One region of the Pseudoalteromonas sp. UG3-2 genome, then DNA from elsewhere that is predicted to be linked to it. Evidence: predicted binding sites of a transcription regulator. Region 1 holds the regulator's gene; each other region holds the start of a gene.
The links. Region 1 encodes sigma-54, which starts transcription at its own class of promoters, with help from an activator protein. Its sites were predicted from a motif close to GTTGGCACGNNNNTNGNNT; they were not measured.
Positions count from the first base shown of each region.

Region 1 (10,056 bases):
TATCCATTAACGGACCATAGATCAGCTGCTCACGCTTAAGCCTTCTTAATCCGTCAAAACACGCTCCAACTGCAATCACTTCATAATGGCTACCATTCGCTTTAACAATGATTTCGTCCAGCGATAGCGTTTCTTTTAATAGGGTTTCGACTTGATTTGTTTCCATTAGACTCACTCAAATAAGGTTGTCACCTGCCCCAGCTCCATCAAACTTTGCAGCTGCACAGGTGTATTTTTCAGCTCTAGACGAATGTCTCGCTGTTTTAATTGACCTAAAGAGTGAATTAACCAAGCTAAGCCCGCAGTGTCAACCCTTGTCACTTCAGAAAGGTTAAAATTGACGGTTGATTGTGCATTTTTCAACAATTCGGTGATCTCAGACCCTTGTAGGGCACTTGGCAAACTCTCTCTTGTCAGTTCGCCATTTAACACGATTTCACCTTTACTTTGCGTGAATGAGATTTTAGGCGCTGCCATCATCACCTCGAAACTGCACTGGCAGCTTACTTTTTTTATCCAGTAGCTCTATCACATGCTCAATCCCTTGCTGCCGCAAGATACCATGAAGCTCAGTTTGTTTGGCGTCAAGTAAACTAATTCCTTCAGCCATCATATCGTAGGCGCGCCAATCATTATCCTTACCACGACGTACTTTAAAATCGATTTTGATGTCGGGTTTACCCGCTTCAACAATCTTAGTTTTGACAATGGCAATGTTCTCCCCCTCAAAAGGTCGATGCTCACCAAACACCACTTCCTGATCTTGGTACTGGGTAAATACACCGGCATAAGTAGCAACCAAGTAGTTTCTAAATACCTCTATAAACTCTCGGATATGCTCTATCGCGGCAGCTTTTTGTTGCTGATCTTCCATATTGCGCACGGTTTGGATATAAGCCCCTAGCACGCGGTAAGCTGCATACTTGTAATCAATGTATGGCATTAGCTCTTCTTCAACGATAACACGTAAGTGCTCTTTGTCTTGCTCAATAATTTCTTGCTCTCGAGCCACCCGTGCAAAGGTCTGATCGGCAACTTGCTCTACCATTTTATAGGGGTTGCTCTCATCCACTTCTTTAGCGCTAATTGGCAATGCAAATAACAGAGCGAGCAGCAGTGCCAACCTAATATTAAACATCTTGTGCATTTCTATTCGCTCCCTTGATTAAACAAGAATTGGCCGATTAACTCTTCTAATACTAGTGCAGATTTGGTGTCAGTGATCATGTCACCGTCTTTCAATGCCTTGGTTTCAACCCCAAAGAGTGATTCTATATCAACGCTGTCGCTGCTAGTCACCTCTTGCCCAAGGCATTTTTGTTTTGCCGACTCTGCGGCAATAACAGGCGAAATACCCAAGTATTGCTCACCTAAAATACCTGACGTAAGAATGGATACCGAAGAGGTATCGGAGAACTGACACTCATAGTTACGGTCAATGCTCATTGATACCACTGGCACAAATTCTTCAGGGTGAATATGGATTTTTTCCACGCGACCTATGACAACACCACCCACTTTAATTGGTGCACGGGTTTTTAACGAACCAATGTTCTCAAACTTGGCCTCTAGCGTGTAGGTTTCGCCATTTCCTGCGATACCTGTGTTGGCAACCTTTAGGGCTAACAATACAAACGCGCCAATCCCAAGCGCAACGAACAAACCAACTAAAATCTCTGTTTTCCGTGAATTCATTTTTTAAAACCTTTTAACTTGAGAACATAACTGCGGTTAATACAAAGTCAAAGCCAAGCACCGCCAGTGATGAGTGCACCACTGTCTCAGTGGTGGCTTTACTGATCCCTTCTGAAGTTGGGATACAGTCATAGCCTTTGTATAACGCAATCCAAGTTACCAATAACGCAAATACGAAACTCTTAATAAGTCCGTTCAAAATATCTTTTTGGAACGACACTTGCGACTGCATAATCGACCAGAAGCTGCCTGAATCGACACCTAGCCAATCAACACCCACAAGATGTGCACCGAGTATGGCAATCGCAGAGAAAATTAATGCCAGTAACGGCATACTGATAACCCCAGCCCAAAACCTTGGCGAAATCACTCGCTTCAGTGGATCTATAGCCATCATTTCAAGACTGGATAGTTGCTCCGTTGCTTTCATCAAGCCAATTTCGGCAGTTAACGCACTCCCCGCCCGACCAGCAAATAACAATGCGGTTACCACAGGTCCCAGCTCACGCAATAAGCTTAATGCCACTAAAGGCCCTAAACTGTCTTCGGCACCGTAGCCCACCAAAACAGTATAGCCCTGTAGCGCCAATACCATACCAATAAATAGCCCCGACACCATGATGATTAATAGCGACTGGTGACCCACTTGGTATAGCTGTTTAATCAATAATGGCGTGCCTTTACGAACATTTGGCAAACTAAACAATGTGCCTGCAAGCATGCTAGTAGCACGACCCAAAGCCGCAAATCGACTTAAGGTTTTATGACCAAGGCGCTGAAGTAAATCCATCATTTGACACCTCCAGATAACAACGCTTGCTGATAATCCGGCGCTTCATAATGAAATGGCACTGGGCCATCAGCCAAGCCTTGCAGGAATTGCTGCACCAATTCTGATTCATGCTGCAACATTTGTTCGGGTGTGCCTGACCCAATCACGCCTTGATCGGCAATTATGACCACGTGATCGGCAATACTGAGTACCTCAGTAACATCGTGGGTAACAATGAGGGAAGACAAGCCCAGCACTTCATTGAGGGATTTAATTAACCGCACCAACACTCCCATTGAAATAGGATCTTGGCCTGCGAATGGCTCATCATACATGATAAGTTCAGGGTCTAATGCTATGGCTCGAGCCAAAGCCGCACGGCGCGCCATACCGCCGGAGAGCTCAGCTGGTTGCATGTCTTTTGCACCACGCAAGCCCACCGCTTGCAGCTTCATTAACACAACAAGGCGGATCAGTTCTTCTGATAACTCGGTATGCTCTCGCAGTGGAAAAGCCACGTTATCAAACACACTCATATCGGTAAACAAGGCACCACTTTGAAATAACATGCTCATGCGAGTTCTTGCTTGATAGAGTGCGGTTCGAGACATTTTAGGAATGCTGTTGCCAGCAAAAACAATATCACCGGAGTCCGGCTTAAGCTGACCACCAATCAGGCGCAACATGGTGGTTTTACCAATCCCGCTTGGCCCCATAATGGCGGTAATTTTGCCCTTGGGTACGGAAAAGCTCATGTTTTTGTAGATGATCCTTTCACCTCGAGAAAAGGTTACATCCTTGACTTCTACAATTGACTGCGACAAGTCGCTCTCCAGATCGAGACTAAATTCATCCCTATATGATACTTTTTTTTCAATCAAGATGGAAAATCGTTTTGGTAAATTTTTGTAAGTTTGTAAATGTCGCGGTTTACTTATACTTTCGATGGCGCTTTTGGTAGTATCTACGAAAATTTAAATCCGTTTCTGGCTAGAGGTTTATGGTTCTATCGTTTGTTATTCTGGTTCTGGGCTTTATCGCCTTAGTTTGGAGTGCCGATCGTTTTGTATTCGGAGCCGCAGCGTTAGCACGTAACTTTGGCGTGCCAACCTTAATCGTAGGGTTAACCATTGTTGCCATGGGCTCTTCTGCACCAGAAATGATGGTGGCTGCACAAGCTGCTCTCGCAGACAAAACCGACACCGCGGTAGGCAACGCCATTGGCTCTAATATTGCCAATATTTTATTGGTGCTGGGGATCACCGCTCTACTGAGGCCATTATCTGTCGGCTCCGGTATTTTACGCCGAGAAATGCCGCTATTAATTCTGGTTTCCCTAGGTGCTTGGTACATCGTCAGTGATAACGCCTTTAGCTTCAGCGAAGGGGTGGTCTTGTTAGTGGGCTTTATCACCTTTATTGTGGCGCTAATTATCGTCACCAAAAACAGTGGCGGCCAAAGTGATGACCCCTTAGTCAGCGAAGCTTGCGACGAAGTGCCCGATAATATCCCCACCCAAAAAGCCGTTTTTTGGCTCGTTGTCGGCATGGTGCTATTACCAATTAGTGCCGATTATTTAGTCGGTGCTGCGGTGGATATTGCCAAATACTTTGGCATGAGCGATCTATTAATTGGACTGACCATCATTGCCATTGGTACCAGTTTGCCGGAATTAGCAGCCTGTATTGCTGGGGTGCTGAAAAATGAAGATGACTTAGCCCTGGGCAACATCATTGGCTCCAATATTTTTAATATCCTCGCTGTTTTATCCATTGCTGGCATTATCAACCCCGCTAATTTAGATTTAAATATAGCGTCGCGAGATATTTATATCATGCTTGGTGCCACACTGTTGTTATTGCTTATGAGCCTGAGCATCACTGGCAAACGTCGCATCAACCGTATTGAAGGTGGCTGCTTGCTAGCTGGATTTACGGCGTACATTTATTACATTATTTAGGAACTGGCTGTGTCAACACATCATTTCATTGCTTCTGCCAAGCACGTTTTTGCAACCGAGCTCGCTGCAATCGAAGAAGTGCAGCGTTTTGTCGACTCAGAGTTTGCTGCAGCCTGTGAACTCATGTTTAATTGTCAGGGTCGAATTATTGTCGTTGGTATGGGAAAATCGGGCCATATTGGTAACAAGATAGCCGCGACCCTAGCCAGCACTGGCAGCCCAGCGTTTTTCGTGCACCCAGGAGAGGCCAGTCACGGCGATTTAGGCATGATCACTGCGGATGACGTCATTGTCATGATTTCCAACTCAGGGGAAACCCAAGAGGTGGTGTCAATTCTACCGGTGATCAAACGCCTTGGCGCCCCGGTCATTGCCATGACCGGAAACCCAGAATCAACGATGGCGAAAAATGCCACGGTGCATGTCTGTGTTAAAGTGTCTAAAGAGGCGTGCCCACTAGGATTAGCGCCCACGGCCAGCACCACAGCGACCTTAGTGATGGGCGATGCCATGGCGGTCGCTTTACTCGAAGCACGAGGCTTCACCGCGGATGACTTTGCCCTTTCTCACCCTGGTGGCAGCCTTGGCAAACGCTTACTACTGACACTCAATGATGTGATGCACAGCGGGGATACTATCCCTATGGTCCATGAGCTCAGTACAGTGAAAGAGGCCTTATTTGAAATGTCAGCTAAAGGCTTAGGTATGACCGCCATTATCGATGACCACAAATGCCTTAAAGGGATTTTTACCGATGGTGACTTGCGTCGTATTATCGAGCAAAAAATCGATATTCATAGCACCCCCATCACCCAAGTAATGACGGCCAAATGCACCACCGGGAAAGCCAATATGTTGGCAGCTGAAGTGCTTAATATTATGGAAAAAAAGCGCATCAATGGCTTAATTGTGGTGGATGATAACAACAGCCCGATTGGTGCTTTGAATACTCAAGATTTGCTGCGAGCAGGAGTGTTATAATGCAGTTTAAAGATTTATATCAGCCCATATCTGAGTCCGCTTGGCAGCAAGCCAGCAAAATTAAATTACTTATTTGCGACATTGACGGTGTTTTTTCCGATGGTCGCATATACTTAGGCAATAATGGCGAAGAACTAAAAGCGTTTAATACCAAAGATGGATTTGGCGTCAAAGCGCTCATTGACAGTGGCGTTGAAGTGGCCGTTATTACCGGTCGCCATTCACAAATTGTTCAGCAGCGTATGACTAGCTTGAATGTAAAGCACATTTATCAAGGCCAAGAGGACAAGTTGCAAGCCTATCAAGCACTGAAAAACACACTCAATCTAAGCGACAGTGACATTGCCTACATAGGCGATGACGGCCCAGATTTGCCAGTAATGGCGCAAGTGGGTTTTGCTGTAGCGGTCAACGATGCTCACCCGGTGATTAAACAGATTTCAGATTACATTACCTTGCAGCCAGGGGGCTTTGGCGCAGTGCGAGAGCTCACCGACTTATTGATGTTAAGCCAAGGTCATAGCCTAACCACCAAAGGTGTCAGTGCATGACCGTACTTCGTGTCATCTTACTTATTGTTTTCGCAGCCATCATGGTGTGGATGTGGTCTCCCATGTTCAACCAAGATACTAGCCGCAAAAGCCAAGGAGATGAGCCGCTGGCTAAACCTGACTATGTCGCCACCGCATTACAACAAACCACCTACAGTGAAAATGGCTTGCTCAACTACCAAGTCACGGCAGATAAGATGGAACTCTATCAAGACCTTGGTTTTAGCCATTTTGAGAAACCCATTTTCACTTTGTACAACGGCGAGCAAAATTGGCGCATTAGCGCCCTTGAAGCCACGTTATATGAAAACAACACCCTGATTTTAGAGGGCCAGGTACTAGCACAAAACTTAGTGCCAAACGCCATGATAAGCGATATTAACGCCGATAATGTCAGAGTCGATATTAAGCAAAAATTGATGAAGTCGGAACATCCAGTCATTATTACAGGTCCTAGTGTTAAGATCACCGGAAAAGGCCTGCATGCGGATTTACACAACCAAGTGATCGAACTCATCAATCACACTAAGACAATTTATTATGACCAGTAAAGTAATGAACAAACTCGTTTTTTTAGGCTTATTAGCTGCCGCTACCAGCGCGCTCGCCGCGGAGCAAAATGAAGTCATCATTGATTCCGGCAGACAGCAAGCCCAGCTACAGAGCAACATTGGTATTTTTGAGCAAAACGTGGTGATTATCCATGGTGACAGAAAAATCCAAGCCGACCGCCTAGAGGTCCATCGTCGCGCAGAGCTTGGCACCAACAAACAATTATTGGTTGCCACCGGAAGCCCAGCTATTTTTAGTGAAAAGCAAGCGGATGGTAGTTTATTAGAGGCTAAAGCCAATGAAATTCGTTACGACGTCGCAGCACTGACGCTAGTCATTTCCGGTGACGCCGAAATTAGCCAAGCAGGACAAAAAATTAATGCTCAGGTCATCACCTATGATATTGAACAACAACTGATCAGCGCAGAACGTTCAGGACAACAAGACTCCAGGGTCAGAACGGTATTAGTGCCGGTTAATGAGGGCGATGAAAACAAAAAAGAAAAAGAACCATCGCAAGGTAACAATCCATGAGCGTATTAACAGCAACGGGGCTTGCCAAAAGCTACAAAGGCCGACAGGTGGTCAAAAATGTTGAGTTAAGCGTTGAAGCTGGCAGCATTGTCGGTTTATTAGGGCCTAATGGCGCTGGCAAAACCACCACGTTTTATATGATCGTAGGCTTAGTGCCTAGCGACAAAGGTGAAATTAGCATCAATGATGAAGACATCACGTTATTGCCAATGCACAGCCGTGCCCGAATGGGGATCGGCTATTTACCCCAAGAGTCCTCGATTTTTCGTAAGCTTTCCGTATACCAAAACTTAATGGCCATTTTAGAGACCCGTAAGGACTTAACCAAGGCCCAACGCGAAACCGAACTCAATGAACTATTAGATGAGTTTAATATCCAGCATATTCGCGACTCACAGGGAATGGCATTGTCTGGTGGTGAACGACGTCGAGTAGAGATCGCCCGAGCACTGGCGGCCAACCCGAAATTTATTCTCCTTGATGAACCTTTTGCTGGTGTTGATCCCATTTCGGTGTTAGATATAAAGACCATTATTGAACACTTAAAAAATCGTGGCATTGGCGTGCTAATTACGGATCATAATGTCAGGGAAACCCTTGATGTATGTGAAAAAGCTTATATTGTTTCACATGGGGAATTAATCGCATCAGGTACGCCAGAACACGTTTTAGCCGATCAAACCGTAAGAGATGTCTACCTAGGCGAACAATTCAAGCTATAGTTAAGACGTAGTAATAATAACTGTTAAAAGGGATTGTTAAAGATACATGAGGCAATCATTACAGCTGCGCATGGGGCAGCAACTTACAATGACTCCACAACTGCAACAGGCGATTCGCTTGCTGCAGCTCAGTACGTTGGATTTGCAACAGGAAATCCAAGAAGCACTGGATAGCAATCCGTTGCTAGAAGTGGAAGAAGGTGAAAACGCTGATACCGAAAGCTTGGAGCAAAACAACCAAGAAAAATCCGCTGCAGACGAAGGTCAAGCATCTCAGGAAGAAGCGCCTGTCAGTGATTATGAGCTCGATTCTGATACCGCCATGAGTAAAGACACGGTCAGCGATGACTTAGCCATGGACGTCACTTGGGATGAGTATATGAGTGCAGCCCCTGTTGCCAGCTCTGCACCTCTTCCTGATGATGATAATGTTTATCAAGGAGAAACGTCTGAGTCGCTGCATGACTATTTGATGTGGCAATTAGAGCTCACTCCTTTTAGTCCCACGGATAGAGCCATTGCTATTGCTATCATTGAGGCGGTAGATGTCTCAGGATTACTTACCCTAAGCTGTGAAGACATTCTCGACAGCATTAATGACGCAGAAGCAGAGGAACCGATAGAATTAGACGAGGTGGAAGCCGTACTCAAGCGTGTGCAGCTGTTTGACCCTGTCGGTGTTGCCGCGCGTAGCTTGCAAGAGTGTTTGTGTATTCAGCTTAACCAATTTGCACCAGAGACGCCTTGGCTGGCAGAAACCAAAATGATCCTTACCGAGCACATCGATCTGTTGGCGAGCCGAGATTACCGTACTTTAGCGAAAAAAACCCGGCTCAAAGAAGCTGAGTTGAAAGAGGTGATGACTCTTATTCATAGCCTCAACCCCAAACCGGCCGCCAGCATTATTCGTGAAGAGCCTGAGTACGTCATTCCTGATGTCTCGGTAAAAAAAGTAAAAGGTCGCTGGGTAGTTGAACTCAACCCAGATGCTATGCCGAAAATCCGCGTTAATGACCATTATGCGGCCATGTCTAGAACCGCTCGCTCTAGTGCTGATAGCCAATTTATTCGCTCCCACTTACAAGAAGCTAAGTGGTTTATTAAAAGCTTAGAAAGCCGTAATGATACTTTATTAAAAGTAACCAATTGCATTGTCCAACAACAACAGGCATTCTTTGAACATGGCCCTGAGGCAATGCGCCCTATGGTACTTAATGATGTCGCTGAGATGGTTGATATGCATGAGTCTACAATTTCTCGTGTCACCACCCAGAAGTATATGCATACGCCTCGTGGTATCTTTGAGTTAAAGTATTTCTTCTCTAGCCATGTAAGTACCGAAAACGGCGGTGAGTGCTCATCTACCGCGATTAGAGCGCTCATCAAGAAGCTAATAGCTGCAGAAAATACCGCTAAGCCATTAAGCGATAGCAAAATTGCAGATATTTTAGCTGAGCAAGGAATTAAGGTAGCGAGACGTACGATTGCAAAATATCGTGAATCCCTAGCCATTCCACCGTCAAATCAACGCAAAAGCTTGATTTAAGACGTAAAAAACCAAGAAGGAAAATGCTTATGCAACTAAATCTAACTGGTCGCCATGTAGAAATCACAGACTCATTACGAGACTATGTCACCAACAAGTTTGCGAAGCTAGAGAGGCATTTTGATCATATAAATAACGTTCACGTGATCCTTGATGTTGAAAAGCTGGTACAAAAGGCAGAGGCAACATTACACGTCAACGGCGGTGAGCTGTTTGCATCAACCGAGCATCAAGACATGTATGCGGCGATTGATAAGCTCATTGATAAGCTAGACCGTCAAGTTATCAAACACAAAGAGAAGCTCACTCGACACTAAAATGAAATTATGCACATTAGTGAACAAGGACTGTAGCAAAGCTGCGGTCCTTTTTAATAGCAAAAAAAGGATCCTCGAGTACATCAGCGAGTTGGCCCACAAGCAACTGCCTGATGTCGGTAAACACGTCATTCTCGATGCCTTAATGACACGGGAAAAACTCGGCAGTACTGGGATTGGTAAAGGCATAGCCATACCTCATGGTCGGGTTCAAGGTATTGAAGAGATCCTAGCGATGGTACTGGTCAGTAAGCAGCCGATCTCCTTTGAAGCAATCGATAAACAACCCGTGGACATTTTTGTCGCGTTTATTGTCCCTGAGGGCAATAATGAAGAACATTTAAAAACTTTAGCTGCTATAGCTGAAAAACTGCAAGACAAATCGTTTTGTAAACAGCTACGGCACGCCAAGACCGATCAAGAGCT
Region 1 covers NZ_JAWLJU010000002.1:1,952,460-1,962,515, forward strand. The annotation lists gene R3P39_RS11885 (BolA family protein) at 1-166, opposite strand, end outside; gene R3P39_RS11890 (STAS domain-containing protein) at 172-477, opposite strand; gene R3P39_RS11895 (MlaC/ttg2D family ABC transporter substrate-binding protein) at 464-1,147, opposite strand; gene mlaD (outer membrane lipid asymmetry maintenance protein MlaD) at 1,150-1,695, opposite strand; gene mlaE (lipid asymmetry maintenance ABC transporter permease subunit MlaE) at 1,709-2,488, opposite strand; gene R3P39_RS11910 (ATP-binding cassette domain-containing protein) at 2,485-3,291, opposite strand; gene R3P39_RS11915 (calcium/sodium antiporter) at 3,468-4,427, shown strand; gene R3P39_RS11920 (KpsF/GutQ family sugar-phosphate isomerase) at 4,497-5,408, shown strand; gene kdsC (3-deoxy-manno-octulosonate-8-phosphatase KdsC) at 5,408-5,959, shown strand; gene lptC (LPS export ABC transporter periplasmic protein LptC) at 5,956-6,510, shown strand; gene lptA (lipopolysaccharide transport periplasmic protein LptA) at 6,500-7,045, shown strand; gene lptB (LPS export ABC transporter ATP-binding protein) at 7,042-7,767, shown strand; gene R3P39_RS11945 (RNA polymerase factor sigma-54) at 7,814-9,313, shown strand; gene hpf (ribosome hibernation promoting factor) at 9,343-9,630, shown strand; gene ptsN (PTS IIA-like nitrogen regulatory protein PtsN) at 9,632-10,056, shown strand, end outside.

Region 2 (10,056 bases), 1.9 Mb from region 1:
AGCCTATCCAGTCAATTGAGCATTGGCACATCACAAAGTCTCAGTGATGTTTTTATTACCTCTAAACGCTTAACTAGAGCTGGTTCGCTGATGGTAAAAGCTTTCATAGATGACAACAATAACGGCTATCAAGATCAAGGTGAAAAGCCGCTGAAAGGGGTTGTGGTCAAGGCTCGACAAAATTATGCCAGAGCCAAAACCGACGCAAGCGGCATCGCTTTGCTCCCTTCTATGGTCAATTATAAAAAAACGGACATTGTGGTTGAGCCAGACAGTATTCCAGAACCCTTTTTGGTGCCAGCTTCTGAAGGCTTTTCTTTTACTCCTCGCCCCGGCTACGTAGAGTACGCAGAAGTTCCATTTGTAAACTCATCTGAAGTAGAGGGGATCGTTGAGTCTTCTGCGGGAGGTAAACGTAAAGAGCTGAGCTTTACCAATGTCAGTCTTTATGACAGTCAAGGAAATGAAGTAGCAAAAACGAAAACCGCATATGATGGCTTTTATTATTTCTTAGGCTTAAAGCCTGGCACATACAAAGTGGCTGTTTCAGACACAGAAAAACTTGGGCTGGCAAGCGTTGAGGAAATCCAAGTAGAGTTAAGTGCCAAAGGGGATGTGCTGTTAGATGTCAATCATGAGCTAAAAGCATTGCAAAAGTATGAGCAGGAGTACGCAATAGCTGGCCGCTTTAAAACAATGCGGATCCTCAAAGTTTATGCTGCGATTTTAGCACAGCGTTACCCCAACATCTTAGCCTCTGGATTTAAATACGCGAAAAAGCATGATGAAAATGAATACTTACTTATTCTTGCACATGCAAAACAAGGCCGAGCGGCAAAGGTTTGCCAAGCATTGGCACCATTCAATGTTGTGTGCAATCTAGAATCACTCACTATTTATGGAAAGGATAACAATGAAACGAGTTAGTAGGCTTGCTATTGCCATGGTGACGATTGGATTAGTTGGCTGTGAAGCAACGGCAGAAAAAGCCCAGCTTAAGCCCCTAGAAATAAAAAAACAATTAGCTCTGTTGAATTCTCAGGTTGCGGAATTACAAAAAGAGGTGGCACAACTTAAAGAGGTCAAGCAACAAGTCGCGCGCTTTGAAGAGGTTCAGCAAGACTTAGATATTATTGCTGAGCAACTTACTGAAACCCTAGTTCTAGCACAAGACGGTAGTAGTAAGGTGATAGATAATAATGGGCAAAACACTAAACCGGGCCAGGGAACACAAACGTTAAAACCTGAGTTTGCAATTCAACTGGCTTCTACGACTAACTATACAAAAGCAAAGCACACTTATAAAAAGCTAAAAAAGAAACTTCCCGCACAGTTTCAGCATAGTGAAGTTAACATTGAGCAGGTAAGAATCAAAAATACGGATTATTACCGGCTGAAACTCGGTGCATTTCAAGATAAAGCAGCGGCATTTAAAGGTTGTCAAAAGTTGAAAAATATTGGATTAAATTGCCTAGTTAGCCACTATACCAGCCATAAGCTATAACTATGGTGTGACTTTTGCATTGGATCAAGCCAAGGTAACAATAGGCTTGGTATGATGAAATTTCTAATTTGGTTTACAGTCTTATTTATGGTTGCGTGTAGCAACACCAGCACGACCTCAACCAGCAATAACACAGTAGATGCAAACACCCTTCCTAATATTGAGAGTTATGGTGCGCAGCTGGCGCAATCACTGGGACAGCATGTGAGGCCATATAAACCCAACTCCACGGTTGCCGTGACGAGCTTTTTCAAAGCGGACGCATTGCAGCAAGTGACAACAGGGCAAGGGGCAGGGTTGAGTGTGGCACTGCAAGAGTCATTAATTACTCACCTCACTCAAATGGGAGCCGATGTTGTGGAATATCGTCTGTCTGAGTCTTTATCTTTACAAGATGCTGCCGATAACATGCTAACAAGAGAGTTAGCTAACGTGGTTCAACGCCAGAAAATTGACTTGGTAGTAGTAGGGACGATTGTAGAAACTCAAGATGCCTATCTGGTTAATGCCAGACTAGTTGGTACCTTACACAATAAAGCCGTTTCTGCAGCAGCAGTCAGCATTCCAAAGTCGGTCATGTGGGGGACGCAAAATGTCACTCACCGTGATGGCCAGTTGATCCGAAGCCAATATTAGTGGAGCAGGCAATGTTTAAAAATTTAGTTAGTGTCATTTTACCGCTTACATTGATGGTCGGTTGTGCCCAAGGGAGCTTTTTCGCTGTAGAGGGGGCGCCTGAACAGCAGTCGAGAAATGGCTTTGCAAAGGATTCCATGTTTCAAAGCAACCCCAGCGGAATGAAACAGTTTTCGATTAGTCAGCAAATGGCGGGCAAAAACGTTACCCATTATGTCCAAAGCATTATGCAAGACATGGTGGCCAACATAAAACACGTGAATGAAAAAACGCCCATTGCCGTTACCAGTTTTGTTTTTTTGGATAAAGATTTTAATCAAGCGTCGTTATTGGGCAATCAATTAGCAGAGAGTTTTATTCACGAATTGCATACCTTTGGTATTCCAGTTGTGGATTTCAAAACCACGGATTACATCCGAGTGACCCCAGAAGGGGATTTCGTATTTAGTCGAGACTTCCTTGAGTTATCAGACGACCACCCATTTTTATATGTCTTAGGTGGTACCTTGGTTAACCATCAAGGTGGTGTAATGGTAAACGCCCGTATAGTTGGTCTGCGCAGTAAGAGCGTGGTCGGTACCGCGCAAGGCTTTTTACCACAGAATATCGTAAACGCCTTAGAAGATGGTGCGGCCTATGACGGTATTTTGCTTGAGCAAGCGAATTAGGAGCAGAGACATGAAAAACGCAGTTCTGTTCGCCACCACGTTAGCTCTGTTAGGTGGCTGTGAAATGACCGAACAGCAAGCTCAGCAAGGAGACAGCAAAGAGCAATCTGATATTGATGCCTTGTACGCCATGATGGCCGCACAAGAACAGCAAGCATTGGATGAGCAGTCGGCAATGACCCAGGACATGGGGTTCGTAAGCTATCGCCATCGTAAGCAGGTGGCAAATTATGCCAGCCAAATTGCGCTAGAGCTATCTGATACTATATTAGGACAGCAGCCAGAAGCGATTGCGGTTGCCAGCTTTGTAAACTTTAATGAGTCATTACGACAAACCAATCAGTTGGGGAACCAGCTGGCAGAGTCGTTAATGCATCAAATGCAAAAGTTGGGCTACCAAGCACTGGATTTTAAAGCGTTAGGAAAAATTGAGGTGACGCCCAGTGGCGACCTGAATTTTTCTCGTAAAGCCAGCCGCCTAAAGGTAGCTCAAGCACCAAGCCATGTACTAACAGGTACCATGATTTACCGCGCTCGCGGAGTCGAAGTGAATGCTCGACTGTTGGAGTTTGATAGCAACCTCGTGGTAGCGACTACGGCGGTGACTATTCCCTACTTTATCTTAGATGGCCAAGCAACGGCATCGAGATAACCCTAACCGCGCTGAGTGAGCTTTAGTTCCCTTTTGGACTGACAAAAAGCTCACCATTCCCTAAAGAAAAGCTTCAAAAAGTGATAGTAATCAGTATACTAGAAGCTAATAACGATTCCTTAAATGAATTGACTGTTTGCGGTAAGAAACTTGAGTGTAACAGTGGCTCCCGCAAATGGCGCAAGTATCAATACGGAACGTTATAAAGCTGCTAAGTGGATGTCCCCATAGTTTAATGGATAAAACTAGGCCCTCCTAAGGCTTCGATGTAGGTTCGATTCCTACTGGGGACGCCATTCTTCAAAGAGCAAAATCCTCCTCTTGCTCTACCTGAATTTCTACTAAGTCGTTTATTTGTACGTTGTTGAGTGGGCGTTTACTTATGTTCACCGCCACTGCATTTTGGGCGTTAACTTGTGTAACTCGAACCTTATTAATGGTCTTGATTTGGCGCATGTACTGCTTGCCGCGTGCGTTGGTAACTGGGCTGCTGTGCGCGATATTCAGTACTTGGCCATTTTCCAGTCCATGCATACGGCCAAGGTTAATAATCACTTGATCGCCGTCAACGTGCAGAATTTTACCGTTCGTTGCCAAGCAAGCCACGGCGGCATTTAAGTCTATGGTGACTTGTTCGAGTGTTAACTGGATTTCGTCGGCATAATCTGTGCGCCAGAAACGTTCGCTGTACACGTCTATTAGCTTGGTCTTTTTAAATGGCCAAACGCCTTGTGTGGCGTATTGCTTTTGCCACACACGTTCGTGCGATAAGGCATCAAAAAGGGCAAAGTCGATTTTAAAGCTACGCAAAAACTTATCGCTCTGCCAAAATGCAAAGTCACTGTTAAGCTTATCCACACTGGAAATATCGCTGATCTGGGAAAGCAAGACATATTGGCTATTGGTATTGGCGGTAACGGTTTCAATTAAACGTTCGTTATAATCAAAACGCTGGCTAAAAAAGCGTTCAACATTGATGGTTTGTGCGAAGTAGGGCACTGGCTCTAAGCTGGTGCTTTGGCTATTCATGGTTTGATAGAGCTTTTTACTCACCACCTTGTGTATGTCAAAGATTTGACCCAAGGTTGCTTGGTGTTTGTTCTTTAATTGACTTTGGGTGATGGCGATTTGTTTATTGTAGGCGCTGATAGGGCACTGCTGATCCTGTGGCATAATATCAATGTGTAAGGTGACGTGCCAGCTATCACCTACCCGTGACTCCGACACCACATTGGCGCTTTGCACTTGGGCGTTGGAGCGTATCTTTAATTCATCCTGAGTCAGCACACCATCGGTGACGGTTTGTACACTGCTGACATTGGCGCCAGAAAATAACAGAGCCTGGGTAATGGCATCGTTGACAGCCTTACGTTTGGCTTTTTGCTGATCACCACTTTTGATGTCAGCAATACCTGTTACTTCAAACCACTCCGCGCTAGCGCCACTGGCGTAAGATAAACTGATGAGTGATAAGCTTAGTACAATATGCTTGTTCATTTTGAGCAACCTAATTCATTAACTACCTTAATATCAGCAATACCTGTGCCAAATTTTGGCAGGATTCGTGCATATATCAACTAAGTGAACTCTTATACCAGTTCGCTTAACAAGTGGCCTACTCGAGGCGAACAAGGCGTAATGCGGACTGGTATTGTATTTATTGATTGTAGTGGAGATGGTTAGGATGAGGGTATTTAAATCACGTTACGTACTGCTTTTGGTCACCACATTCGCCTGGCTTAACGGCTGTGCCAGTATTGCAGACAAACACATCGAGTACGAAACAATAAAACCTGATAGCTATCCGGTACTCAAAGCCGTGGGTTATGCGCCGTTAAGTGCACAACCGGGAGCGACGGATGGCGAGAAACAGTTGATGGCAATCAAGGTTTCTAAGCTTGAAGCGTATCGTGAATTAGCGGAGCAACTGTATGGACAGAAGCTGACTGCAACAACCACGGTAAAAGGGGCCATTGCGCAAAATGATGGCTTAAAGAGTCAAGTTAATGGCCTTATCAGAGGCGCGAAAGTGCTCAAAAGCTACTCAGTCGGTGATACCTATGCCACGGAATTAGAGCTGGATATGAAAAGAGTGTACGACCTTTATATAGCGCAAACTAAGCCAAAGAAAATAAAAAAGATCCGCTACAGCATCAAATAACAGCTAACACATTGAAAGCCTAGTTTAGGCTTTCAAGTTCTTAACTAGCTTATTATCACTGCTTTTCACGCTGCCGTCTTCACCATAAGTCACTGACGCAGGCACACCTATCAAGATTTCTTTCAGCTCTCTGGTGCTAACATTGGCATGGTGAGCCGCTTTGGCGTTAACTTCATTTTTGCGCTTACAATCATTTAGCAGGGATTTAACTTGATCTACTAGGGGCGTTAGTTCTTCGTTTTTGAACAGTTCAACATCGACTTGAGCGAGTTCTTTGTCGAGTTGTTGTAGTTTTGTGATGTGTGAGAGTTTTTCCCGAGCGATATCTTTTAAGCTATCACCGCGGCGAGAGGCGAGTGCCTCAAGCTCGTCCACTAGAAGCTGGGTCAAAGCTTCAAGTGCACTAATTTGTTGCGATAGTTTGTGGTGGCAAAGCCGAACCGTATCATCCATAAATCTCGAACTCAAATGCTGCTATGTTTTTTGCCAGTTTATCGGCATCAATCTGGTACTTGCCTTCGGCAATGGCTTTTTTCAGCTCTGCGACTTTTTTATCGTCAAAACCGGAAGACTGTTGCGCCTTATCATTTACAGACTTCAACTGTTGTGCCTGTGGTGTTAGGCTCACTGAATCCGCAGCCGCTTTAGGTACTGCAGGTGCTTTATTATTGGTGGCATTGGCTTCGTTACGTTGTAACTCGGCTTTTTGTTGCTTAACATTGTTAGCAACGGATGTAGATTGATTTTGACCGTTAACTTGATTAACCATGATTGTAGACCCAATACTATTATACTCTCAGCCACTTTATCGGCTTGCGTAAGCATTACTTTAGCAAATTTTTTATAAATTCACCTCAACAGTTTCTACATCGATAACTCTAGCACGTAAGGTCTTGCCAGAGCGAGCATTTTTTACCCGAACTAAATCCCCTTTATTGCCGTCTTGCAGTGCTTCACCGGCTGTTTTTATGACCAAACCTCCGGATTTGGCAAAAATAGTCACGCCATCACCTTTGCATACCATACAAATATGACGCTGGGTGAAGGCTTGCCCCTCACGAATGTTGCGTTTACTGCGGCTGCCAATAATGAGCTTTGCTTCTTCTATATATGAAACTCGACGAAAACGTTTGGGTTGATACTCTTTTTTGATGTCTTCAGCCGTAATGATACTGCCTTTTTCGAGCATGTTGGCACTAACTAATACTGGGAATAGGCGGTCGATCCGGACATGGACGTATTGCGTCCAGCTGACTAAATCGTTGCAGCGTAATTGTACGGTAACCTGAGTATTAAAAGGGGGAGTCATGGCCGTAGCGCGCTCTAATGGCTGTTGACACTCTCGGGTCGGGATGCGGTCATCCAGCGGTATGGTGGTAACCGAGAGCTTGCTATCAGGGTTTTGTTCGATTTGAGGAGTAATAAAATCAATGGCAGCTTGCTCCAACATGTTGTTGTCATATTGCTGACAATGGGCATAGCCTATGCCTATAAAATAAGCGAACAAACAAAAAAATTGATTGTAATAGGTTTTTTTTAACAAACTCATGATGTTTCGACTATGCTTATGGGGTGAAACAAGGTATAAAGATTCTGCTTTAATAACTGCACCTAATCAAGGGTGTTTAACCATATCAGAGTCGAAGCAAAGATCGTTCCGATTAGCGGTTTATTCAGTAGGAGATTGAAATGGCAGGTGTTTTAGATTCGGTGAACCAACGTACCCAGCTGGTTGGGCAAAACCGACTCGAGCTATTACTTTTTCGGCTTCAAGGTCGACAACGCTTCGGTATTAATGTCTTTAAGGTCAGAGAAGTGCTGCAATGTCCTGCCCTGACCAGCATGCCAAAGTCTAATCCGCTAATCCGTGGTGTGGCTCACATTCGTGGTCAAACTATTTCTGTGATTGATATGTCGCTGGCGGTAGGTGGGCCTCCTATCCAAGATATTCGCAATTGTTTTATTGTCATCGCCGAATATAACCGCTCAGTTCAAGGGTTTCTAGTGAGTGCTGTCGAGCGTATTGTCAATATGAACTGGGAGAAAATAATGCCGCCACCATCGGGGGCTGGTCGTTATTCTTACCTAACCGCAGTAACAGAAATTGAAGATGAATTAGTCGAGATCCTTGACGTAGAAAAGATCTTAAACGAAATTTGTCCTATAGACACTGAGGTCAGTGCAGGAATTGTCTCTGATGGCGAGATGCAAAAAGATTTGGGTGAGCGTATTGTGTTTATTGCTGATGACTCGGCAGTAGCGCGAAACCAAGTCAAACGTGCATTAGAACCGTTAGGAGTGCAAACCGAGTTGGCTAAAAACGGTAAAGAAGCGCTGATCAGGCTTAGAGAAATTGCCGACATGGACTGTCAAAATAATGTCACCGAGCGCGTAGGCTTGCTGATATCGGATGTTGAAATGCCGGAAATGGATGGCTATACCTTAACGGCTGAGATCAAGGCGGATCCAAAGTTAGCGCCACTTCATGTTATTTTACATACTTCGTTAAGTGGAGTATTCAATCAGGCTATGATTGAAAAAGTAGGCGCAGATGATTTTATTGCTAAGTTTAACCCCGATGAATTAGCCGCAGCGGTTAAGAAATGGGTTCATTGTGATTAAAGCTGGTGGTAGCACTTGGAAAATAAGCATTTAGAGCAAAAAGAGTACGATCAATTTCGAACCTTTCTGGAGCAGCAGTGTGGGATCGTACTGGGCGACAACAAATTGTACTTGGTTAAAAGTCGGTTAGCTCCACTGATGGCGCGCTTCAATGTTGAGTCTTTGTCATCGTTAGTTGCTAAAACACTTAGCCCCCATGAACGGCAACTTCGTGCCGCGGTGGTTGATGCTATGACCACCAATGAAACCTTATGGTTTAGAGATACTTATCCGTTTGAGTTACTGAAAAATCGCATCCTGCCGGAGTTCAAAGACTTAAGAAGGCCAGTGAAAATTTGGTCGGCGGCAAGTTCGTCAGGACAAGAGCCGTATTCCATTGCCATGTCAGCTAATGAATACGTTAGTAAGTCGCCTGGCGCCCTCAAGATGGGCGTGCAGATAGTGGGTACTGACATTTCTAATACCATGCTTGATATGTGTAAAAACGCTGAATATGACGCTTTGGCGTTGGCGCGTGGATTGTCTCCAGAGCGGCGCAAAAAGTTTTTTACCGACAGCGGTAACGGTATGGCCAAAGTGGTGGAGCCAATTCGAAAAATGGTGAGCTTTAGACACCTTAACTTGTTGGACTCTTATGCTTTGATGGGCAAGTTTGATGTCATCTTTTGCCGTAATGTACTGATTTATTTTTCCCCAGAAGTCAAAGCAAAAATCATTGCGCAATTTGCACAGTCACTCAATCCTAATGGCTATTTGTTTTTAGGTGCCTCTGAGTCAATGGCTGGATTGAGTGATGACTTCACTATGATCCGCTGTAACCCAGGTATTATTTACCAGAAAAAATAGTCACTCTGCCATTAAGTTTTGCAACAGTGTCTCAAAACACTGTTGCAAGCTAGATTTCTACCTTTCGACTTATTCATTGTTTTGCCTTTGCCTTTGCCTTGCCTTTGCCGTTGCCATTGAGTTGCTGTTGCCGAACCTTGTCTTGCTTAGCCTTGCGATACTACTTCTGAAAATAACTTTTTCTCACCATAGTAAACCGTTTGGTGCTAATTTTTAGTAATAAACTGACCATCAACACTTACTTTAACCTTTACTTTTTTGCTCTATTCACTGTGATTCTGAGTGAGCATAAGTTTAATGAATTAGCCTCAAATAGATATACATCTCGCCTTTAAAGTAATATTACTCATTGAAATAAAAAGGAAAAAATAAATTTATATTTTGGCCTAAAGATTGCTTAATCACTGTGAGTCAAATTTTTGGAGTTTAACTATGGCTATAAGTTTCGATAAAGCACTGGGTGTTCATCAGCATACCATGCTGATCCGCTCGCAACGTGCGGAAATGTTAGCGAGTAATATCGCAAATGCGGACACTCCAGGATACAAAGCAAAAGATATTGACTTCGCAGGTGCCTTAAAAGCGGCAAAAGCGGGGCAAAGAAGCGGCAATGATATGGTTAGAACCGATGCTAAGCATCTCAGTGGTGGCACTAAAATGACCAACGCAAATGAACTATATCGCTCGCCAAATCAAGCAGATACAGGTGATGGCAACTCAGTGGATATACAAGTGGAACGGAACTTGTATACACAGAATGCATTAGAGTACCAAGCCAGTTTGCAATTTTTATCTGGTAAGTTCAGCGGCCTTAAAAAGGCACTGGGTGGTCAAGGAGCATAATTATGAGTCTTTACAACGTTTTTGATATTTCTGGCTCGGGCATGAGTGCCCAAAATGTGCGCCTGAACACCACTGCGAGTAACATTTCGAATGCCAACTCGATAAGCTCCAGCCAAGAGGGAGT
Region 2 covers NZ_JAWLJU010000002.1:58,474-68,529, forward strand. The annotation lists gene R3P39_RS03550 (hypothetical protein) at 1-927, shown strand, start outside; gene R3P39_RS03555 (SPOR domain-containing protein) at 899-1,504, shown strand; gene R3P39_RS03560 (FlgO family outer membrane protein) at 1,556-2,140, shown strand; gene R3P39_RS03565 (FlgO family outer membrane protein) at 2,152-2,808, shown strand; gene R3P39_RS03570 (FlgO family outer membrane protein) at 2,819-3,460, shown strand; tRNA gene R3P39_RS03575 (tRNA-Arg) at 3,682-3,756, shown strand; gene R3P39_RS03580 (flagellar assembly protein T N-terminal domain-containing protein) at 3,761-4,957, opposite strand; gene R3P39_RS03585 (LPP20 family lipoprotein) at 5,145-5,621, shown strand; gene R3P39_RS03590 (flagella synthesis protein FlgN) at 5,646-6,074, opposite strand; gene flgM (flagellar biosynthesis anti-sigma factor FlgM) at 6,067-6,390, opposite strand; gene flgA (flagellar basal body P-ring formation chaperone FlgA) at 6,463-7,170, opposite strand; gene R3P39_RS03605 (chemotaxis protein CheV) at 7,311-8,243, shown strand; gene R3P39_RS03610 (CheR family methyltransferase) at 8,259-9,089, shown strand; gene flgB (flagellar basal body rod protein FlgB) at 9,522-9,932, shown strand; gene flgC (flagellar basal body rod protein FlgC) at 9,935-10,056, shown strand, end outside.
Region 2: the regulator sigma-54 is predicted to act here: its motif matches at 4,992-5,010, upstream of R3P39_RS03580 (flagellar assembly protein T N-terminal domain-containing protein).

Region 3 (10,056 bases), 590 kb from region 1:
TTAGCCAGTTAGGCCATCGCTGTGTTTTTGCCAGCACTCTGATCGGATACGAGGGCAACGGCCGTGGCTACACATTGCGGTTTAAACGGTTTTTAGCCGCTCAGTTTCCCCATTTTGCAGAATATAATTTGCATCTGCCCATCCGCTATAACCATAACGATCCTTTGGAGCAACACATCACCAAGCTGTTCGCTTTAGAATGCAAAACAACCCCAGTGTGTTGCCAAGGTGACCTCAGTTATCAGGTTCTGTCACAGGCGCAATTAGCCACTAATGAAGCCCTGTTACAACAGGTTTTTTCACTGTTGGTGTTGGCACATTATCAGACCAGTGTCGACGACTTACGCCAGCTATTAGACGCACCAGATTTGCGCCTTTACGCTGCATTTAATCAGCAACACTTAGTGGCGGTCAGCTTGGTAATTATTGAAGGTGGTCTGTCTGAGACTCTTTGCCAAAGTATTATGACAGGGCAGCGACGCCCCGCCGGTCACCTTATGGCCCAGCAACTAGCAACCAGTAGTGGCGATATACGCTTTGTACAACAACGTGGTGCCCGCATAGTGAGAATTGCAGTACAGCCGGAATGCCAAGGGCGTGGTATCGGTACGGCATTGCTCAAATACCTTCAGCAGCAATTAGCCACAGAAAGCGCCTACATAGGTAGCAGCTTTGGCTGTACCACTGCCCTGGTTAATTTTTGGCAAAAGGCTGGCTTTACCCCGGTAAAACTGGGCTATAAAAAGGACAAGGCCAGCGGTGAGTATGCCATGATAGTACTGCATGAGCCTCAGCCAATGTCGGCCATCAGAACACAGTTTAAAGCAAGCTTTTATTATCAACTACAGGGCCAATATAAACACCTTGATAGTGATGTGGTAGCAGCCATGCTGTGTTCTTTCCCTTGTAGCGAAACGACGTTAGAGCAGCAAACTTTGCTTTACTATTTAGTCGATAACCAGCAAAGCAATGAGCAACAAATCGCACCTGTGCTGTGGCAGCAGCTTTTGTCTACACCGCAAGTGATTAAATTCCTAAGCCTTATTTCCAAAGCTCTGATTATTCGACTAGTATTACAGCAACAATCATCTCAGCACGTGATCACAGAGCTGGGCTTAACAGGTAAGAAAGCGTTAATAAAAGCGCTGAGAGAAGCACTTAGGGAAGTGTATGCGCACACGGTTGATAAAAGTTAGTCTGCTTGTTTTTGCTGTAGGGCTGTCTTGCCTCGCGGCGGCAGAAGGTACAATAAAGCTTGGTATGTCAACGGCACTTTCCGGTCCAGCTCAGGAAATAGGACGTCAGCTCAAAGCTGGGGCTGAACTGCATTTTAATCATTACAATAAAACCAAAAGTCCAGAGCAAATAGCGGTTGAACTCATCACCCTTGATGATGGTTATGAGCCGAGTAAAACCGTTATCAATGCCCGCACTCTAATCTATCAGCATCAAGTTGATGCTTTATTTGGGGTTATGGGCACCCCCACATCTTTTGCCATTAAAGCAATACTAGAGCACTCAAAAGTGCCCTTACTGATGCCCTACACTGGCGCTGACTTTTTACAACAGCCTAAGACATTCTCGGTATTTAACTTACGGGCCAGCTATGATCTCGAGGCGCAGGAAATCATTCGCTATCTGATGGATGAGCAACGACTGAAACGAATTGGTTTTCTTATTCAAGCGGATGAGTTTGGCCTCACGGTCGAGCAAAGCTTAACCAGAGCGCTTAAGCGCAGAGGGCAGACACCTGTGGTGATCACTCGCTTTCGGCGCAATACCGGAGATATCGCGCAAGCACTAAGTAAAGCTAAAGAGCAAGGGGTCGATGCCATTGCCATGGTGGGAACATACGAACCGTTAGCTAAATTTATTAACCAAGCTCAACAAGATAACTTCCACCCTTATTTTGCTACGGTTTCTTTTGCCGCGTCGAATGAGCTCTACGCCAGGCTCAATGGTGCCGTAGATGTACTGGTCACTGAGGTAGTTCCAGATCCAGAGTCGTGTCAAGCAAGCCTTTGTAAGCAGTTTCGTCAACAAGCCAGCCAAGCCAATATGTTGGTCAATGAGCAAACGTTCGAGGGCTTCCTTAATGCTCAGATGTTAACCTTAGCGGTTCAGGCATGTGATAGCCCTATTCAGGCCCCTTGTTTACTCAATGCGCTGGAACAAACACTGGTAACCAATAAAATCATACGCGAGGTATTTATGCTCGCTCCAGGGCAAAAGAAATTACCGGTTTATCGCTCCTTTTTCTAATAATGTTCTATGCTTAGAGAATAATTTTGGCAAGCGAGGCAAAGATGGATTTAATAAACTTTTGCGTTGGGAAAAAAACAATATCACTGCAAATCCTCGATATTCTTCTAACCGAGCGCTACGACGACAATCTCACTGACTTACCCAATGACAACCCCAGCTTCTTAGGAGTAAAAGACTACATGGGGGTGCCAACGCCCATTTTTGACTTGGGGATCATTCTCAACAAGTGCTCTTCTTACGAAACCAATCAGGCACTGGTTACTATGCTACAAGAGCGCGAACAAGATCATCGCGACTGGCTTGCGGCGTTGGAACAAAGTATTGTCAATGATACCCCTTTTAATAAAGCAAAAGATCCAACTCAATGCGCATTTGGGCAATGGTATTATAGCTTTAAAACCGACAACGAAGACTTAAAAGCACTGCTACATCGTTTTGAAGAGCCGCATAATAAACTCCATGCCATGGCTGATAAACTGCTGACCATGTCAGCTAAAGGCAACAAGCAAGCCGCCATTGAACAACTAGAAAAAGAACGCAGCACCACTTTTTATAAGCTCATGCGTCTATTTGAGTCGACCCGCGAACAAATTATGCTCGATCACAAACCCATTATTGTGTTTACAACGCAAGATGGACAAAGCCCATATATTGGCTTACTAGTGGATAAGGTAGAGGATAATGTGCACTGCGAAGAGAGCGATATAAAGCCTTTGCACGAGCTCACTAGCATTGGCTTTGAAGTGGATCCGCAAACTAAAAAGCTCATGAAAGGCCTAGTCAAATTAGGTGAAAAGCACAGTTTGCTGATAGACCCAAGCGCGATTTTCCGCCCCGAGCACCTACAAAATTACGAGCCCGAAGAAACCGCGGAGTACGGTCTTTTTTAGACCCCGTCATTTTGCCATAAAAAAACGCCGCAATTGCGGCGTTTTTCGATGTTAATCTAGCTTACTTAGCTTGACGGCTAGCGCGCTTACGCTCGCTTTCTGTCAGTAGCTTTTTACGAATACGGATATTTTCCGGTGTTACTTCGACAAGCTCGTCGTCATCGATAAACTCAAGTGCTTGCTCTAGTGACATCTTTACTGGCGGCACTAAGCTTTGCGCTTCATCCGTACCTGAGGCACGAACGTTGGTTAATTGCTTACCTTTTAGGGCGTTTACTGTCAGGTCGTTATCACGGCTATGAATACCGATAACCATGCCTTCATACACCTCAACACCGTGACCAATAAATAAGCGTCCACGTTCTTGCAGGTTAAATAGTGCGTTGGTCAGTGCTTTACCCTGAGCATTTGCAATCAATACACCGTTTTTACGCTGACCAATGTTGCCACCTTTATGCGGTCCGTAGTGTGAGAACGTGTGGTACATCAAGCCAGAGCCTGAAGTCAGTGTCATAAACTCAGTTTGGAAACCAATTAAACCACGTGCCGGCATCATGAAGTCCATACGAATACGGCCTTTACCGTCAGGAGACATGTCGGTCATTTCCGCTTTACGGTGACCTAGTTGCTCCATAATAGAACCTTGGTGCTCTTCTTCACAGTCAATAGTAACGGTCTCGTATGGTTCTTCAATTTGACCGTCCACTTCGCGTAGGATTACTTCTGGACGCGAAACCGCTAACTCATAGCCTTCACGACGCATGTTTTCGATCAAAATACCTAAGTGAAGCTCACCACGACCAGAAACACGGAAACTGTCTGGGTTATCAGTTTCTTCAACACGGAGCGCGACGTTGTGGACAAGCTCATCTTCTAGGCGCTCTAGGATATTACGTGATGTAACGTATTTACCTTCTTGGCCTGAGAACGGTGACGTGTTAACCGAGAAAGTCATGGTTACCGTTGGCTCATCAACAGAAAGAGCTGGAAGCGCTTCAACGTTGTTAGGGCAACAGATTGTATCTGAGATCTTAAGCTCACCAAGACCTGTAATCGCGATAATGTCGCCAGCACCGGCTTCGTCCACTTCATTACGATCAAGGCCCATGTAACCAAGTACTTGGCCTACTTTACCATTACGTGTAGTGCCATCAGCACCTACAACCGTCACTTGTTGGTTTGGCTTTACAGAGCCGCGCTTTACGCGACCTACGCCAATAACGCCAACGTATGAGTTGTAGTCTAGCTGGGTGATTTGCATTTGGAATGGGCCTGATGGATCAGCATTAGGTGCCTCAACATCATCAACGATTGCTTGGAACATAGGCTCCATGTTGTCTGAAGCGTCATCTAAATCAAGCGTTGCCCAGCCGTTAATAGCCGATGCGTAAATCACTTTAAAGTCTAACTGTTCGTCTGTGGCGCCAAGGTTATCAAACAAGTCGAATACCTGATCCATTACCCAGTCAGGGCGTGCACCTGGCTTATCAATCTTGTTAATTACCACGATTGGCTTAAGGCCTTGCGCGAATGCTTTTTGCGTTACAAAGCGCGTTTGTGGCATAGGGCCTTCTTGGGCATCCACAAGCAGTAATACTGAGTCAGCCATCGAAAGTACACGTTCTACCTCACCACCGAAGTCGGCGTGTCCTGGAGTATCCACGATGTTGATACGGTAGTCATTCCAAGTGATAGCCGTGTTTTTAGCCAGGATGGTAATACCACGCTCTTTTTCTAGATCGTTGGAGTCCATCACTCGCTCTTCGTTACCACCGCGCTGCTGTAGAGTACCTGACTGTTCAAGTAGCTTATCTACTAGCGTTGTTTTACCGTGGTCGACGTGCGCGATGATCGCAATATTTCTTAACTTTTCGATGCTCATATTATTACTCAGTGAAGTTGGTCCTCAGTGATCCTAGCCGATCCGCGCAAAATTGCGCGTTGAGGATACCGATTGAGAATTAAAGGTCGCGTATTATCCCCTATTAATGTGACAGATGAAAGTTTATCCAAAGAATTTTTCCCTGTTCTAGGCCGAAGTCATCATTTTATCCTACCCACTCAGCAAGTTAGCCATAAAAATAGCGGGAAAATAACTTTTACACTATAGCGTGGTAAAAAGTAGTCACTCACTTTGATAAACCTTCGTTCGTCGTATAGATTTAAATCAAAGCATTTTTGCTGATAAAGCAACATCATGGACAAGGAAAGGCATTGCACCAATTTTACGCACCACAATGAAACAAATACGCACCAATATAGTGCAAAACTTTCGTTTTAAGCTTAGTAACAATATTAAAAACAAGTAAATTCATGCACTTATAAAATTGGCATGAATTGCGCTTAATAGTGAGCAATTGCAGTACATTGCAGCAAAAAAATAACCCAACGAGTCGGAGGACACATGTCACAGTCGGTTTTAGATTTTATTAAAGAAAACGAAGTTAAATTTGTCGACTTACGTTTCACAGATACAAAAGGCAAAGAACAACACGTATCAATCCCTCATCACCAAGCCGATGAAGACTTCTTCGAAGACGGTAAAATGTTTGATGGCTCATCGATTTCTGGTTGGAAAGGCATTAATGAGTCAGACATGGTGCTTATGCCAGATGCAGAAAGTGCAAAACTAGACCCATTCGCAGAAGAAACCACTCTTATTGTTCGTTGTGACGTGGTTGAGCCTAGCACTCACCAAGGCTACGAACGTGATCCTCGTTCAGTAGCAAAGCGCGCTGAACAGTACATGCGCTCAACAGGTATTGCAGACACCGTACTATTCGGCCCAGAGCCAGAATTCTTCCTATTTGATGACGTAAAATATAAAACAGACATGTCAGGTTCGATGTACAGCATCGATTCAGAGGAAGCTTGCTGGAACTCAGACAAAGATTATGAAGGCGGCAACACCGGTCACCGTCCAGGTGTTAAAGGCGGTTACTTCCCAGTTGCTCCAGTTGACTCATCGCAAGACTGGCGCAGTGCAACCTGCCTAGTGCTGGAAGAAATGGGTCAAGTTGTTGAAGCACACCACCACGAAGTAGCTACTGCTGGCCAGAACGAAATTGCCACACGCTTCAATACTATGGTGTTAAAAGCGGACGAAATCCAAGAGATGAAGTACGTTATCCATAACATGGCGCACCTGTACGGCAAAACGGCTACGTTCATGCCAAAACCAGTTGTTGGCGATAACGGCTCAGGCATGCACTGTCACCAATCACTAGGTAAAGATGGCAAAAATATCTTTGCTGGCGACAAGTACGGCGGTCTTTCTGAAGAAGCACTGTACTACATCGGTGGTATTATTAAGCACGCTAAAGCAATCAATGCTTTTGCTAATGCTTCAACTAACTCTTACAAGCGTTTGGTACCTGGCTTTGAAGCACCCGTTATGTTGGCATACTCTGCTCGTAACCGCTCAGCATCAATCCGTATTCCAGTGGTACCATCGGAAAAGGCGCGCCGTATCGAAGTTCGTTTCCCTGACCCAACAGCAAACCCTTACCTAGCGTTCTCAGCAATGCTAATGGCAGGCCTGGACGGTATCAAAAACAAAATTCACCCTGGCGATGCTATGGATAAGGATCTATACGACCTACCAGCAGAAGAAGCCGCTGAAATCCCAACCGTGGCAGCGTCGCTTGACGAAGCATTGGCATCACTGGACGCCGATCGCGAGTTCTTAACGCAAGGCGATGTATTCACTGACGACCTAATTGATGCATATATTGCACTTAAGTCTCAGGAAGTGGAAAAACTTAACATGACAACTCACCCTGTTGAGTTCGAAATGTACTACAGCGTATAAGCGCTGAGTAATACCCACTACTTTGTGCGGTACTATTTACCGCACATGTAGAGCCTGAACTCGTTATGTGTTTCTGGCACTCTTAATCATATGTGTTCTCAAGCCCGCTGTTGCGGGCTTTTTTGTTTAATATAACCAACAACCTAGCTAAATACATTGAACTCTTTGCCCGTGATTAAACTCGCTATTTTTGATTTGATATACTAAAGTATGAGTATTCACTTTTTCGGGAGAAAGCGCGTGCGTCAGTGGTATCACATCTTGGTTTTTAGTGCGCTTTGCACAATCATTTGCTGGCCAAGTTACGCCGATGCAGAGCCAAAGGTTTACCGTTGGAAGGATAAAAACGGTAATTGGGTGTATTCCGATATCGCCCAAAAAGGCGCTCAAGAAGTGAACCTCAACCGCAATACGCTAACCATGCCAAGCGTAGACACGCAAGTATTAACCCCTAAGGTCAAAGCCGATCCAATTCAATATCAAGCCACTATTACCACTCCTGAACACGAACAAACCATTCGTGATAATAGCGGCAGCGTTCATGTTGCAGGCAGGATAGAGCCACGCTTTAGCCAAGGCTTGAGCGTACAATTATTTGTTAATGGTAAAGCCACAGGGCCAAAACAAACCACTACGCAATTTGCCTTGCGAAACCTATACCGTGGTGAACACTCTTTGGTGTTAAAAGCCTTTAACAATAAGGGCCAATTGGTAGCACAAAGCGAACCAGTGACGTTTTTCCTACATCGCAACAGCATTAACAACTAACGTTACTTTCCCCCCAAGTTGGCACGATTTATTAATGGTTAATGTTTTGCTATTAAAGTGCCTGGCATATCGCATCCTGCGTTTAATATGCTATGCTCATTGCACCACATTGGTGCACGGTGACCTTAAATGGATCAAAACAACCTCAATGAACTAGATAAAATATGGCAGTCCCTGGCAACGGCCATATTAGTGCTGGACGACAGCATGACGATTCGCTTTGCCAATTACAGCAGCAGTGAACTGCTTGGTTTAAGCACTAAACGCCTATGTGGTATGGCCATGGACAGTGTTTTTAATCATCATCAGTTTGATTTAGAACGACTGGCAAAGTATGTCTTACAAGATGGCGTCGATTGCCAGCAACACAGAGTAGACGTGGTGTTTGTCGATAATCGAGTGGCCACTTTAGGGCTGCATGCCAGGCGTTTAATGTTATCTGGTGCTGCCTATATTTTACTGGAATGCCGCCGTGTGGATGACGCTCTACGCTATGACCAAGCATCCAACCAAATGCACCAATTTCAAGCATCACGAAATTTAATTCGCGGCTTAGCACATGAAGTCAAAAATCCCCTCGGAGGAATACGCGGAGCGGCGCAATTATTGCAGTATGAAACCGATCAACAAGAGCGGGAAGAATGCGCAGCCTTGATCATTGAACAAGCGGATAGATTGCGTGAGTTGGTGGACAGGTTACTAGGGCCGAATCAGCTACCACAAAAAGAACCCTGTAATATTCACCAAGCATTGGAGTCGGTCATTAAACTGACCACCTTGGAGCGTGACGCTGAGATAGCGTTAATTAAAGACTACGATCCCAGTATTCCGCCCATCGTAATCGATCAGGCGAAAATACAGCAGGTGTTGTTAAATATTATCCGCAATGCTCAGCAAGCGCTGCAACACGATGGCACCATCACCATCACCACTCGGGTCAAACATCGCTTACACCATGCCGAGCGGCTACTGAAAAAAGCGTTACTGATCCGCATCAGTGATAATGGTCCGGGCATTGCTGAAGAACTAAAAGAAACCTTATTCTTCCCGATGATCACCAATAAGGAGGGCGGCTCTGGATTAGGCCTTTCTATCGCGCAAACTCTGATTGAACAACATCAGGGCTTTATTGAGTTCGATAGTTGGCCAGGGCATACCGAGTTTAATATTTACCTGCCTTTTGACAACACTGAAACAGGAAACGTGCAATGAAATCAGTTTGGTTAGTCGATGATGATGCTTCGATTCGATTTGTTCTAGAAAAAGCCTTAAAGCGCGCAGAATTTGTCACCGAAAGCTTTGCTAATGGCCAAGATGTGTTAACCGCACTGGAATATGAGCAACCTTCCGTGTTGATCTCTGATGTTCGCATGCCAGGCATTGACGGCATGGCACTGCTCGAAAAGTTGGCCTCGCACTACCCTAATTTGCCAGTGATCATCATGACGGCACACTCTGATCTTGACTCTGCAGTTAATGCGTTTAAAAAAGGCGCCTTTGAATACTTGGCCAAACCCTTTGATCTGGAAGAAGCCGTTTCCTTGGTACAGCGAGCCTTTCGCGCAGGACAACAAAGCAAAAAGCAAAAGCGTCAAAGCAGCAAAGCCAGCAGCCCAGATATTATTGGTGAAGCCCCAGCCATGCAGGAAGTATTCCGTGCTATCGGTAAGCTGTCAGCATCCAGTATGAGTGTATTAATCAACGGCGAATCGGGCACCGGTAAAGAGCTGGTTGCCGGTGCTCTGCATAACCATAGCCCACGCAAAGAAGGCGCTTTTGTAGCGCTCAATATGGCGGCCATTCCTAAAGATTTAGTCGAGTCAGAACTGTTTGGCCACGAGAAAGGGGCTTTCACTGGGGCCGACAGCATGCGCCGCGGCCGTTTCGAGCAAGCAGATGGTGGCACGCTGTTTTTAGATGAAATTGGTGATATGCCCTTAGATGTGCAAACTCGGCTATTACGGGTATTAGCCGATGGCGAATTTTATCGTGTTGGTGGCCATCACAGCGTTAAAGTGGATGTTCGCATTGTTGCTGCTACCCACCAAGATCTTGAAACCCTAGTTAAGCAAGGGAAATTTCGCGAAGACTTGTTCCACCGCCTCAATGTGGTGCGCTTGAAACTGCCTGCATTACGAGAGCGACCGGAAGACATTGCCGCCCTGAGCGATCACTTTTTAGCCAAAAGTGCCAAAGAGCTTAAAGCAGAACCAAAAATCATTTCCAAACATGCGCTGCAAAAAATGCAGGCCTATCACTGGCCTGGTAATGTTAGGCAACTGGAAAACACCTGCCGTTGGCTTACTGTCATGGCACCCGGCG
Region 3 covers NZ_JAWLJU010000002.1:2,538,173-2,548,228, reverse strand. The annotation lists gene R3P39_RS14365 (GNAT family N-acetyltransferase) at 1-1,196, shown strand, start outside; gene R3P39_RS14360 (ABC transporter substrate-binding protein) at 1,171-2,262, shown strand; gene R3P39_RS14355 (CZB domain-containing protein) at 2,307-3,155, shown strand; gene typA (translational GTPase TypA) at 3,217-5,037, opposite strand; gene glnA (glutamate--ammonia ligase) at 5,560-6,966, shown strand; gene R3P39_RS14340 (DUF4124 domain-containing protein) at 7,207-7,734, shown strand; gene glnL (nitrogen regulation protein NR(II)) at 7,864-8,946, shown strand; gene ntrC (nitrogen regulation protein NR(I)) at 8,943-10,056, shown strand, end outside.
Region 3: the regulator sigma-54 is predicted to act here: its motif matches at 5,482-5,500, upstream of glnA (glutamate--ammonia ligase).